DNA from 2 places in the Lysinibacillus sp. fkY74-1 genome. Region 2 is predicted to be linked to the other one. Evidence: riboswitches for the same ligand, from Rfam matches in the RefSeq annotation. Region 2 holds a riboswitch; the other holds the start of a gene.
What was found. A riboswitch is a leader RNA that binds a small molecule or an ion and turns the genes downstream of it on or off. The one in region 2 is predicted to bind preQ1.
Positions count from the first base shown of each region.

Region 1: another riboswitch for preQ1. It lies ahead of ACE1MS_RS02145 (QueT transporter family protein); the one in region 2 lies ahead of queC (7-cyano-7-deazaguanine synthase QueC).

Region 1 covers NZ_CP170173.1:446,542-453,544, forward strand. Annotated here, with positions in the region: gene ACE1MS_RS02125 (FtsW/RodA/SpoVE family cell cycle protein) at 1-568, opposite strand, end outside; gene ACE1MS_RS02130 (HAMP domain-containing methyl-accepting chemotaxis protein) at 813-2,483, shown strand; gene ACE1MS_RS02135 (L-threonine 3-dehydrogenase) at 2,831-3,784, shown strand; gene trpB (tryptophan synthase subunit beta) at 3,966-5,129, opposite strand; T-box leader at 5,189-5,389, opposite strand; gene ACE1MS_RS02145 (QueT transporter family protein) at 5,456-5,941, opposite strand; PreQ1 riboswitch class I at 5,948-5,992, opposite strand; gene ACE1MS_RS02150 (transcriptional regulator) at 6,357-6,581, opposite strand; gene ACE1MS_RS02155 (hypothetical protein) at 6,931-7,003, opposite strand, start outside.
Region 2 covers NZ_CP170173.1:2,529,031-2,536,033, forward strand. Annotated here, with positions in the region: gene ACE1MS_RS12270 (hypothetical protein) at 51-248, opposite strand; gene ACE1MS_RS12275 (VUT family protein) at 397-936, opposite strand; gene queE (7-carboxy-7-deazaguanine synthase QueE) at 982-1,710, opposite strand; gene queD (6-carboxytetrahydropterin synthase QueD) at 1,703-2,176, opposite strand; gene queC (7-cyano-7-deazaguanine synthase QueC) at 2,179-2,838, opposite strand; PreQ1 riboswitch class I at 2,892-2,935, opposite strand; gene queF (preQ(1) synthase) at 2,958-3,458, opposite strand; PreQ1 riboswitch class I at 3,581-3,627, opposite strand; gene ACE1MS_RS12300 (M13-type metalloendopeptidase) at 4,054-6,408, shown strand; gene ACE1MS_RS12305 (hypothetical protein) at 6,721-6,873, shown strand; gene ACE1MS_RS12310 (class I SAM-dependent methyltransferase) at 6,965-7,003, opposite strand, start outside.

The sequences.
Region 1 (7,003 bases), 2.1 Mb from region 2:
ACTTTCTATGAATACCCGAAAAAAGTATCATGGGTAGAATCATTGCCATGTATAACATAACCATGCCTGTGTCGGGTTGTTTATAAACAAGGAGCGATGGAGGAAGGACGATGAGTCCGATTTTTACTAATAGCCATAAATCAGCTAGATAAGAGGGGCGTCCATTTTTCTCTTGATGAGAGATAATGACTTTACTCACAACAATTAAAAAGGCGAATTTTAAGAACTCAGATGGCTGAAGGGAGCCTAGAAATGGTATTTGATACCAAGATTTAGCCTCGTTTATCGTCCGTGCAATACTTTCTGGTGCTACTATGAGTCCAGCAGTGAATGCTACGGCTAATCCATAAAACGGCCATCCAATCTTTTTTAATTGTTCAATATCAAGTAAGGAAATCCCAAACATGATCATAAACCCAATGAGATAAAAGATAAATTGCTTCATAATGAAGGAACTGGTATATTGTCCGAAATTGACACTGCTAGAATGGACAAAAAGACAGCTAAAACCTCCAATGAAAAAGAGGCTCACAACTAAACTTCCATCCAATTTCTTAAGCTGCGACAAATGTAACACCTTCTTTCTATAGTTAATATTATAAACGCTGGTAATGTGTGGAAGGTTGCAACTATTTACATGATGCAAATAAAGGATATTTGTACATGTTGATTTGTACGGTAAATTACCTATATGGGATGAGTGAGTGGGCATAATTTCTTAATTCTTCGTCTAATCTTTACAAAAATATAACACTGGCTTTATATCTTCATACTATCATTATTGGTAAGAGTTGGAGGAGGAGCCAGAGATCATGCATTTTTTTCGTTTCATTAAGGTGAAGGACAAGTTACTTGTACTTATGATTGTTTGTGTATTATCGAATGTATTGCTAGGTGTATTTAGTGTGGATTATTTGAGAAAAATGTCGTGGCATGCAAGTGAGAGTTACAAACAGGGGCTTGTTCCAATTGGATGGCTAAATGAGCTGGAGGAATCGCAACGTCAATTAGATTTTATCGTTGATTCTGATGGTGATTATAAAAGAATGTCAGCCATTTTAAAAGACGTGGATAAGCCGTTAGACCATTTAAAAGGGCAAGAAATTGATAAAAAAATGAGTCATCAAATTAATAAGTATAAATCCTTGCTGGGAAAGCAGAGAGAAAAGATTGAGGGCTACCAGCAATTGAAACAAAGTGAACAAGAGAAATTTTATTCACAGACGTTTCTACCAATAAGTCAGGAAATTCATACATTATTAGAAGAAACTCAAAACTATCTTGTTCAACGAGCAAAAGACCAACAACAGTCCTATCAAGAAGATGTACAATTTGGTTATTGGCTGCTTGGTGGGGTGTGTTTAACAGTTGTGATGCTAGTTATTATTATAGGATTTATAGCAACAAAGGCAGTCAATGTACCTACACGACAATTGAAATCATTATTAAAGCAAGCTGAACAGGGTAATTTCACTGCCAATGCAAGTTATGTGGCTCATGATGAGCTAGGTGAGGTAGTGCTTTCTTACAATCAAATGGTCACAGAAGTGAAACGTTTACTCCATACAGTTACGGACAGTGCCTACGAAGTGGAGAAAATGACCGGGAAATTGCAGGAGTCCTCAGAGGAATCCTCTACAACAACATTAAAAATAGCTAAAGATGTACAGTCTATTTCAGATTCAACAGCAGCGTCTACTAATAAGTTGGCCTCCAATACATCATCACTAGAAGAAGTTTTAAATGATGTACAGGTCATATTAGAGAAAATTCAAATTGTGGAAAATTTCGCCCACAAAACTGCTAGAGATGCGGAGAGCGGTACTGAAATTGTGCAGGCCAATTTGGCGCAAATGCAGACGATTAAGCAAGCTGTCGAGAAATCCAATACAGCCATTTTTAATTTAGTTCAACGAGCATCATCTATCGATCAAATGATAGAGGTCATCGAAAGAATAACAGCTCAAACAAATCTATTGGCGTTAAATGCATCTATTGAAGCGGCAAGAGCGGGCGAGCATGGCAAGGGATTTGCAGTAGTAGCGAATGAGGTACGTAAGCTTGCGGAGCAAACCGTCCATTCTACACAAACTATTACATCCATTGTACAAAACATTCATTTGGATTCAAGCTATGCAGTGCAAATGATGGAGGGCGTTCTAGTGGCAACCGAGAAAGGCGTTACTGTAACAGGACAAACGGCTTCCAGTTTTGATCAAATTTTAGAAAAAGTACATACAATCAAGCCTTATATTATGGAAGTATCTTCTACAGTTCAAGAGATTGCCAATCATACAAAAAAAGTTAGTGATGATGCGGTTATGTTGACATCGTTATCTGATACGAATACAGTATCGACAAAACATGTTGCTTCTTTAACAGCCAATCAATTAACAGCACAGCAACATTTCCATAATTATATTAAAGAATTACGAAAGGTATCAAAAGTGCTACAAATAGCCGTTAAACGTTTTTCAATATAATTTAGTCATTCATATCTTAATGGGCGATTGAATCTCCTTTGTAAAGTTAGCAAAGGGGATTCTTTTTATTTGCTCTAATAACTTGTTGGATGGTAGTTTTAAAATATGTCCTCTGTGAATATACAAATGTATTTGATATATTTTTGTAGCACAATAATTTAAAATGTTCATATACTGAGAAGTAAGGGATAGTATGTTTCTTTTATGAATATTTTTAATATAATTGTTGTATTTTCAAAACGAACACATTATAATGAATTTCATTGAAAGTGTTATTAAATCAATGTTTGTTAATATATTTTGTACTTTCCATAAGTACAATTGTTCACATGTGGAGGTTTTGAGAAATGAAAAAAATTATGGTTACCGGAGCACTTGGTCAAATTGGTTCTGAGCTTGTAGAAAAACTTCGTAGTATTTATGGAGAGGACAATATACTTGCTACTGACATTAGAAAGCTTGACCATACTGAGGGCCCGTTTGAGATATTGGACGTTACAGATGGACAAAGAATGCATGATTTAGCAAAGGACTTTGGTGCTGATACAATGATGCATTTAGCAGCACTATTATCAGCTACAGCTGAAAGAAATCCTTTGTTGGCTTGGAATTTAAATATGGGTGGATTAATGAATGCTTTGGAAGTTTCACGAGAGTTAAATATGCAATTCTTCACACCAAGCTCAATAGGGGCATTCGGACCATCTACACCGAAGGAAGACACACCTCAGGATACATTGCAACGCCCGACAACTATGTATGGTGTTAATAAAGTGGCTGGCGAATTATTATGTGATTATTACTTCAGCCGTTTTGGAGTAGATACACGTGGTGTCCGTTTCCCAGGTTTAATTTCTTATGTAACACCCCCTGGCGGTGGTACAACTGATTATGCGGTAGAGATTTTCTACGAAGCGATTGAACAAGGTAAGTATACATCTTATATTCAAGAAGGTACGTATATGGATATGATGTACATGCCAGATGCTTTACAGGCAATTGTCGATTTAATGGAAGCCGATGGTAGTAAGCTTGTTCACCGTAATGCTTTTAATATAACAGCAATGAGTTTTGAACCATCGCAAATCGCAGCTGAAATAAAAAAACATTTACCGAACTTTACAATGAACTATCAGGTTGACCCAGTTCGTCAGGCAATAGCAGATAGCTGGCCAAACTCAATAAATATTGAAGCGGCACAAAAAGAGTGGGGCTTTAAAGCAGAGTACGATTTGTCAAAAATGACGGTAGATATGTTAGAAAAGCTAAAAATTAAACTGCATAAAAGAGCGATTTCATAATAGCGATTGAACGGATGATGTGATAGACTTCATCCGTTTTTTTTATGAAATAAATGGGGGATATATATTCTTATTGGAATAGATTCGTTTATACTTGTGTTTCAAGATCAGCAGACATTACATCATTAGTGAAAGTTGAAGAGCGATTTCCGGTTTAGGAAATCGCTCTTTCAGGTTTAAATTATTTATTTAACATATGAAAAACTTGCTCAACGTCCTTATCGCCACGACCTGAGATATTAATAATAATAATGTCATCAGTTGTAAGAGTAGGCGCTAGTTTTAGTGCATGGGCAACTGCATGAGAGCTTTCGAGTGCAGGAATAATACCTTCTACCTTCGATAGCACCTGAAATGCCTCTAGGACTTCTTCATTTGTCACGGTAACATACTCTGCACGACCAATTGTTTTTAAGTGACTGTGCTCAGGTCCCGCACCTGGGTAATCTAACCCTGCGGCAATCGAGTATGTTGGTAGAGGGTTTCCCTCTGCGTCCTGTAGCACTAAGCATTTGAAGCCGTGCAGTTCTCCAGGCGTTCCTTCGTTAAGTGTAGCAGCTTGATCTGGCTCTATTCCGATAAGACGAACATTTTTATCAGCAATAAACTCTGCGAATGCCCCTATAGCATTACTTCCACCGCCAACACAGGCTAGGACAGCGGTTGGTAGTTTTCCTTCTTTCTCCAAAATTTGCTCGCGGCTTTCGCGGCTAATAACTGATTGGAAATGTTTAACCATTGAGGGGAATGGGTGCGGCCCAACAGCAGAGCCTAATAAATAAAATGTCGTTTCGTAGTTTGCCACCAAATCAGCGAATGCTTCATCAACGGCATCCTTTAAACGTCCTTGCCCCTTATCAACAGCTACTACCTTTGCTCCAAGAAGCTCCATTCGAAATACATTTAATGCCTGACGTTTAGTATCCTCTAACCCCATATAAATAGTACAATCCATCCCGAACATGGCACAGGCAGTAGCGGTTGCCACACCGTGTTGTCCTGCACCGGTTTCAGCAATAACGCGATTTGCTCCCATACGTTTTGCTAATAAAATTTGACCCAATACATTATTGATTTTATGTGAGCCCGTATGGTTAAGATCCTCACGCTTTAAATATATTTTTGCGCCAGCCAATTGCTTTGTTAAATTTTCTGCAAAATAAAGAGGGGATTTGCGACCGACATATTCATTGAAATAATAATTCAATTCTGTATTAAAGTCTGCATCATCTTTGAATTTTTGGAAATTTTCATCCAAAATAGTTAATACATGCTGAAGCTCCTCTGGAACGAAGCTTCCACCAAATTCTCCGAAATATCCTTTATTCTCTGCTACTGTACTCATCTTTTCTCGACTCCTCTACGCTCATTTTTTCATAAAAAAAAGCCACTCCAATCCTCTGTAAAAAGGACGAGTAACCGTGGTGCCACCTTTATTCGCAATTGATGTGCGCTTTCTAACTCCGATAACGGGGAGCCAATCGGCCTTACATTGGAGTAAGGCTGCTCTGAAGTCCATTCACAAGTACGTACTACTGGTTTACACCGACCACCAGCTCTCTTTAAGTAACGATGTTTGCTACTACTCTTCTTCTTCGCATTTATTAGAAAGAATTGTAGAATGTTTTCAGAATATTGTCAAGAAAAAAAGACGAATCTTGTAAGACTCGTCTATTCAATCATCTCTTTAAAGTGAAGGCGTTTATTGAGTATATACATAATAGGTGCACCCACCGCTAAAACAACGAATTCACCTGCTGCCACCGTTAGCCAAGTCCAAAAGAATGGTAGCTCTAAGGCTAAATTCAATTCAAAGGCAATTATAAACATTGTACAAGTAAATAAGAATGTATTGATGATTAAGCGTGCCCAAATATTTTTAACAAATTTACAAATCAAAATGAACAAACCCAATGTAATCATAGAATGTCCAACACCAAATACTAAGTCGTAGATACCAAGTGGTGAAAAGATATTAGCAATAAATACTCCAATTATGATACCAACGGCAAAGCGTGGATTAAAGGCCACTAAATGGTTAAAAATTTCAGATACACGGAACTGCACCTCTGTAAAACCAAATGGTGCAACAAGCATCGTCACAGCAATGTATAGAGCTGCAATAATACCACTTGCTGCTAAAAACTTTATTTTCATATTCATTTCTCCTTAGTTTTTTTTCGTGGGATGGTTACGAACCACGTAGAGCAAGTGCAATCATATCAGTATTCATGCGGGTTTGTAAATAACTATGTGTAAATAATGTGTAAAATAATAAAGCGGCTAAAATATTCATTGTATTTCTCATGAATTCAATTTATCAGGAATTAGAGCTAACACCAGAAGAAGGAACAGCAATTTTTTTTGCTAACAACTTACGTAAAAAGAAAGTTTCGAAGGTTGAAATTGCGTAGGGTGAAAGTAAAAGTGAACTAGTTAGACGATGCGCTGTGATATCGAGCCAATGACGGTATTTAGTACAAATTTTCAATTACAGGGAAATCACGTTGCAATGATTGGACTGCCATTTCTAGAATTAAGAATTTATGAAATAGTCGCCGTTGTTCAGGTTTCAGCATACAACGGAACGCTCCTTGTGAATGACTGGAACAACTGCCAATACACTATCAATCATAAATGTGCGCTTGGCTTGCCTTGTAAAACAATACGCCTGAAAGGAACCGCCAACAATTTTAATTATCTTGATACGCCTTTGTGACACTGTGCCGTCTTTAGCCATATACATCATGTTCAAAAATTGATTTCGCTGCATTGCTTTTATAAGTTGTTCTTTCATCATTCCACACCTCTCAAACAAGAACATTCGTTTGTGTTATTTTAGAACTGATGTTCGCATTTTGACAAGTATTAATTTGTGGAAATAAAAAAAGCCCATTATCAATTAAGGTAACGGGCATTTCATCTGAAGGTGTTGGAGGAACTTTCACTGTTACGACTACAGAGAAAGATGGATTCGGCATGTACGCGGTTGAAAATTATGCATTAGCAAAAATTCAAGAAGGGTCTAAAGTAACGGTTTAAGTGTATACAAAGGGAAAGATGATGTAGGATTCCCTACGATTACTGCAACAATTATAGAGTAAAAATAAGCCCTCCACAGATTTGAATTGTGGACGGCTTATTTTTTATTTTTCAACTGCATATAAAAGTCCATCCATCTCTACCTCTTTAACGTGTTGCAAATTAATCGCCATGTCA
Region 2 (7,003 bases):
TTCGAGTACCTGTTTTTTTTTCATCGTTTTTTATAGTTTTTAGGGCATTATCATTTACTACGTGTCGGATGTCCATTGATATAATTTATACTGTCTTTCATTTCTTCTAATAATTTTGTTTGTCTTTTTAGTTGCTTAATCGTACTAATAGCAAACCAAATTATAAAAATAATCGGAATTATGTAAAACAACAGTCCTACTATCGAAAATAAACTAAATATAATATCTCCATTATTATAATTATTCAAATCCTAAACCTCCTGTCTTTAAACAAGATTGTAGCATACTAGATTTCGATTTGGTATTAAAATGGAAAATGTCAATGTGTTATAACGATTATTCTTTGCAGGCTACTCACTTTTCCCACAGAAAACGAGTAGCCTCTTCTACAAAGAATTAACCTGAAATAAGACGTTTTTCTTTTAATGATCCCACTTGACCAAGAATTAGGGCTCCGAACATTTGTATAATCGTCTTCACTATAATTTGTCCTACAATAGCGGCAGGTACTGCTTCCCAAGGCAATATATTAGCTCCAAGTGGACTCAATCCAATGACTACAAAGATTGCAGAATCCAAAAACCCTCCCACGATTCCACTGTAAAGCACTCGCCAAGCCATTGGTAATTTCAGTCGACTATAGATTTCTGTATCAGCTGTTTCAGCCACAACAAATGAGACAGCCGATGCTACCACAATTAAAAGTGTATCCCCGAGTATGAATGACACTACTGCTGATAAAATTAAAGCTGTAACGATAAAGAAATATGTCTTTGTTCTACCATATTTATTTTGCACAAGGTCCCTGAAAATAAAGGTCGCCCCTATTAAAAGCGTCCCCATTGGAACAATAAACATCCCAAACTGTAATGGCGCAAATGCTGCTGTTACCACATTAGCGATGATAATCGATAATAAATAAAATAAAATTCTCATTCTGGTACTCCTCTAATACATTTATAGACATTTCGTAATGGCACACTATACACCTCTTTTATTTCCCCATACAAGAGTGTGCAACTGTGGCAATACTTTAACATCCTTTAATTCCTCATCTTTCAACACGCTATCAATCAGTGCATGATATTTATCTAGTAAATTTTTCATTAATCGCGAATTGTCATTCGTTGTGAGATCATCATTGCCGACTTGAAGATAAAAGGGGATAGTTGGAAATTGATGGTGAATTTGTTTAGCAAAATCGTAATCCTCTTGAGTAAAAACGACTATTTTTAGAGAAATATGGTGATGACTATTTTGCAATCTAAGTTTTCCAAAAATATCCACCAACACTGAATACTCTGTTGTCATACCTGAACTAGGCGCCTTGGGAGAAATGGTCAATTCATCAATGTCGTACATCCAGTTCTGCCACCTACTTCCTTGTGTTTCCACCGCAACCTTTATGTTGTTTTCTTTTAAAATGGCAATAAGCGCCTCTAAATTAGCATAAAGTGCAGGATTGCCGCCTGAAATCGTAACATATGAAAAGCCATTACCCCCAAGACGCTTCAACTCTGCCCAAATCTCTTCCGCTGTCATTTGAACAATAAGATGCTTTCCGCTACCGTCCCACGTAAACGACGAATCACACCACGAACAAGAATAATCACAGCCAGCCGTTCTTACAAACATGGTCTTTTGGCCCACTACCATTCCCTCGCCTTGAATTGTCGGTCCAAAGATCTCGACAACAGGTATCTTACTCAACTTCCATCCACTCCCGTCTCGCTTCTGCATAGCTTGTTGGAGTTTCATATAGTCTGATAAATTCTACACGCGCACCATTATTTCTTTGCTCATCACGCAAGGCCACTACCATGGTATCGTAAATCCAAACAACTATATTTTCTGCTGTGGTATTCATAGGTGGAAGCGTTTCGTTTAAATAACGGTGATCCAGATGAATCTCAATTTTTTGTTTCCATATTCTTTTGATATCACCAAAATCAATCATCAAGCCGCGTTCATCTGTATATCCACTAAGTCCCAATACAACACGATAAGTATGGCCATGTAGGTTTTTACATTTGCCCTCATAATGATGTAAATGATGAGCAGCATCGAAGGTAAATTCTTTGCTTACAAGCACACGCTTAGCATGATAGTTCAATTGATTACTTTGGATATCTACCCCTATTTTTTGGAGCTTATCGACGATTTTAAAATCTGACATGCTTAAAACTCCTTCCTATAGCTTAGATACTCATCAAGCCCTTTTTTTCGCAGTTTACATGCGGGGCATTCCCCACAACCATCTGCGATTACTCCGTTATAGCAAGTCAATGTTCTTTCCCGAACAAATTCTAGAGCCCCAAACTGATCGGCAAGCTCCCATGTCTGCGCTTTATTGAGCCACATTAACGGTGTATCAATCACAAAGGAATTATCCATCGATAAATTTAACGTTACATTCAAGGACTTAATAAAAACATCTCGGCAATCCGGATATCCACTGAAATCCGTTTCACATACACCAGTTACAATATGCTTGGCTCCTATTTGACTTGCTAAAACACCAGCGAATGAAAGAAAAAGAAGGTTTCGTCCAGGTACAAATGTCGATGGAAGCTCACCATTTTGACCGTCTTCCACTTTAATGTCTTGTCGTGTCAATGCATTCGGAGCAAGCTGATTTAAGAGGGTCATATCAAGTATGTGATGCTTAATACCAAGCTCCTCTGCTATCTGTTCCGCACATTCAATTTCAAGGCGATGTCTTTGTCCATAATTAAAAGTCACGGCCTCAATCTCTGCAAAACGTTCTTTTGCCCAAAACAGACAAGTTGTACTATCCTGACCTCCACTAAATACAACAATTGCTTTCTCCTGCTTCATCTATAAAAACTCCCTTTGATGGAAAAAACAGCACGCTAAGAAAAGGTGCTGCTTTCTCCTTAGTTTTTTTAAGAGGGTAGCTAAAAACCTCTTTTTTGATTGGACTAACTAATTTCTCGTTATCGATTATCAATTTTTTCTGGATAAAGGTCATGGTTCATTAAACGGTAATTTGCGATTTCTTCATATTTAGTCTCTGGCTTCCCATAGTTACACCACGGATCGATTGAAATCCCCCCACGTGGCGTAAACTTCCCCCAAACCTCGATATATCGAGGGTCAAGCAATGTAATTAAGTCATTCATAATGATGTTAACGCAATCTTCATGGAAATCACCGTGATTTCTAAAACTGAATAAATACAACTTTAGTGATTTACTCTCTACAATTTTTTTGTCTGGAATATACGAGATGTACATCGTTGCAAAATCAGGTTGATTGGTAAGCGGGCATAAACTAGTGAACTCTGGACAATTAAACTTAACGAAATAATCGCGATTGGAATGAAGATTATCTACTGCCTCCAATACCTCAGGTGCATATTCAAATGAATAGTTCGTTCCTTGATTACCTAATAATGTTAAATCCTTTAGTCCTTCTTCATGACTTCGACCAGACATAAAAAAACCTCCTTGTAAAATGTTTCCCAACACTTTCAAGAGAGGCTTTACCAATTCATCTATTAAAACATACGTCTAAACATAAAAAAGCCACGTCCGATATGGACATGGCAAATTGTCATGTTTCCATAGTTTTTTATAGAGGGTATCAGCTATGAACCTCTCCCGATCAAGTTCGGGCATTCTTTTCCTCCATATAATACGAAAAATAGTACGAAACGTCAAATAGATTTTTTCATACAAAATCCCAGAATTGCTTCTTCTGAAATTACACTGTCATTCTAGGCTATATTTTAGCAGCTCATAAAATCTTAGCTGGGCATAGTTTCATTACTATTCGTAAAAAATAAAACCTGAGTGTAGTATTACTTAAATCCTATAATCCACTCTAAAGTAATACTATTATAGTCGGTTAGAAGTGACCTTTCTCAGCTCTATTAGCGCAAAATTAGCTAGATAATGCTCCCTTAAAATGAAAAAGCTCCTAACATATTTTCAAACTGAAATAAATCAACTACAATGGACAAATGGTAGAAATTCTAAAATCTACCCAATTACCTTAATTTATACAAATTTACTGTGAAGGAGCACGAACATGAAAAAGAAGTTTTTATCCTTACTCATGACCGTCATAATGGTCCTGTCCGTAAGTGTAGCGGTGTATGCTGATGAAAAGTCACCACCTGCGACAAGAGGAGAAATTGTTAAAACCTTGTTGATAGCTGCAGATACCTATCAACCAGGACTAAATAAGGAGGCAATTATACAAGGCTCTAAAAACAAAGATTTACGAGAAAATGAGCCAGCGAAGAAAGTTGAAGCTTTAGTTATGTTGAGCAGAGCATTCGGCGAATTGCCAAAGCCTGTTGGAAATGATCTTCGCAGTGGCACATTTGGAGTTGAGTATACTGATGTACCTACATGGGCTAAGAAAGATATCGATAAACTGACTAAAGCAGGCATACTGACAGGCAACCCTGACGGTACATTAGGAGCAAATGAAGAAATTACTATCGATGAATTCCAAAACCTGATTGCCAGAATATGGACACTTAAAGGTTCCCATTTAAACGATGATTTTTATGAAGCCATCAATAAGGAATGGTTAAATAAATCGACTATTCCAGTCGGAGAAATCATGGGCGGCGGATTTTCTGAGCTTCAAAAACAGAATACTGATAAAATCGAAAAGATAATAGATGAGCTCTCTGGCAAACAATTTGCAAAAGGATCAAAAGAGCAGAAAATTGCCGATTTCTATTCGACAGCATTGGATACAAACAATAGAAATAAACAAGGAATTGAGCCCATTCAAACATATGTAAAAGCAATTGATGAAGCTAAAACTCTTGCTGAACTTGTGCAAGCAGATCTTCATTTGGAGAAAGAATTAGGTATAAGCTCACTATTCAGCTTTGCCATTATGAACGATGCAAAGAATAGCAGTGAAAATGCTTTGTATTACACTGGGTTAGCTACTGGTTTGGATAAGAACAGTTTTGTAACTGAAGACTCTAACGCGAAAAAAGCCTATATTCAGTATATGACCAGACTATTAGTACTATCGGGCGAAAAAGAATCTACGGCAATTGCTCTAGCAGAGAAAATTTATGAAATGGAAAAAAGCTTAGCTTCCGTATCACTTGACCCTCATGAACAAGGCGACGTTAAGAAATACTATAACCCTTATACAATCGAGCAATTTAACAGCATGTTCAAAACAGTAGATATGAAACAAGTTTTAAATTCGATGAAAGTTGACAGTGTTGATAAAGTCATCGTATTTGATGTGAAGCTGGCGCAAAAAGGCGCGGAGCTCTTGAATGAAAAGAACCTTAATGTGCTGAAAGCTTACTCTAAATTGCAGCTCCTTATGGCAACTGGCGGTCTGTTGTCAGATGAATTCGGAGATGCTGCTAATGAGTTTTCTGCAACGTTATATGGAGTTTCAGGCGTAAAAACAGATAAGGAAATCGCAATAGCTAAGACAACTAGCACAATGAGCGGATACTTGGAGCAACTGTTCGCCGAAGAACATTTTTCACCAAAAGCTAAAAAAGATGTTGAACAAATGGTAGATAAATTAATTGCTACGTATGAGGAAAGAATCAAATCCCTTGATTGGATGTCAGAAACAACAAAAGCTAAAGCAATTAAAAAGCTGGATACAATGATTGTTAAAATCGGTTACCCAGATAAGTGGGATACGACATTAGATAAAGTAACTATCAAGACATATGACGAAGGTGGTTCGCTATTTTCTAATACCTTCACAGTAACCAAAGCATACATTGATAACACAAAAGCTAAGCTAGGAAAACCAGTAGATAGAACGGCATGGGTAACGAGTGTCTATACCGTTAATGCTTTTTACAATCCTCTTAATAACGAAATTACGTTCCCTGCTGGTATTCTTCAAGCGCCTTTTTATGATATTAACGCTAAACCTGAAGAAAATTATGGTGCCATTGGCATGATTATTGGTCATGAAATCAGCCATGCATTTGATAACAATGGATCTGCATACGACGAAAATGGAAATGCAAATAACTGGTGGACAGAAGAAGACTTTAAGAAATTCGAAGAGAAAAACCAAAAGCTGATTGAGTTTTATAATGCCATTGAGATTATTCCTGGTGTTTTGAATGACGGTCAGCTTACATTAAGCGAGAATGGCGCTGATTTAGGTGGAATGGCGGCTTCACTGCAGGTTGTCTCTCAAATGAGTAAACCAGATTTTAAAGCATATTTCGAAAGTAATGCAAAAATGTGGAAATCCACAACAACAAAAGAATTTGCAGCAATTTTGAGCAAAAATGATGTACATTCATCCAATAAAGTTCGGGTAAACCGCACGATTGTAAACTTCCAGGAATTCTATGACACCTATGGAATTAAGCCTGGAGATGGCATGTATGTAGCTCCGAAAGATCGAGTTTCCATCTGGTAATCAGCTAATTCAATAGCTCTTACATCCCTATAAAAAAGTTAAGTGACTGTCTAGAGAAAGAGTATGGCGCTTTACTAAGATTGTTGCTGTTAAAACAAAAAGGCAGATTTAATCTATACATTTAGATTAAATTCTGTCTTTTGTTTCAATATTTCATGCATTAAATTTATCCATATTAGCAACCTTATCATTTTGGCTTACCTACTAAAACAAACGAGTAAAAGTTTCTCTAAATATTACCTATCATCACTTCATGTACTTTAAGGGGATAAAAAAACATCTTTCACCCACACTAATGGTGGAGGTGAGATGATGATGGGTAATAATAAACATAAAAATAATAAAACGCAAGACAACAAAAAACAACAGAATCAAAATCAAAATGCTAACAGAGAGCGTAAAAACAGAGAAGAGTTCGCAGAGGAAATAGATTTCAGTCAAATTATAAATGAAAAGAATAAATAATTAATGTGGAACGTAGCCCCAATATCCTTTTAAAAAGCTGTATATTGGGGCTTTTTGTATTTCCTTAAACGAACCCCCTTCTATTGGCTATTTATACATTACCTAGATAGCTTCGTGTTATATTCTGAAG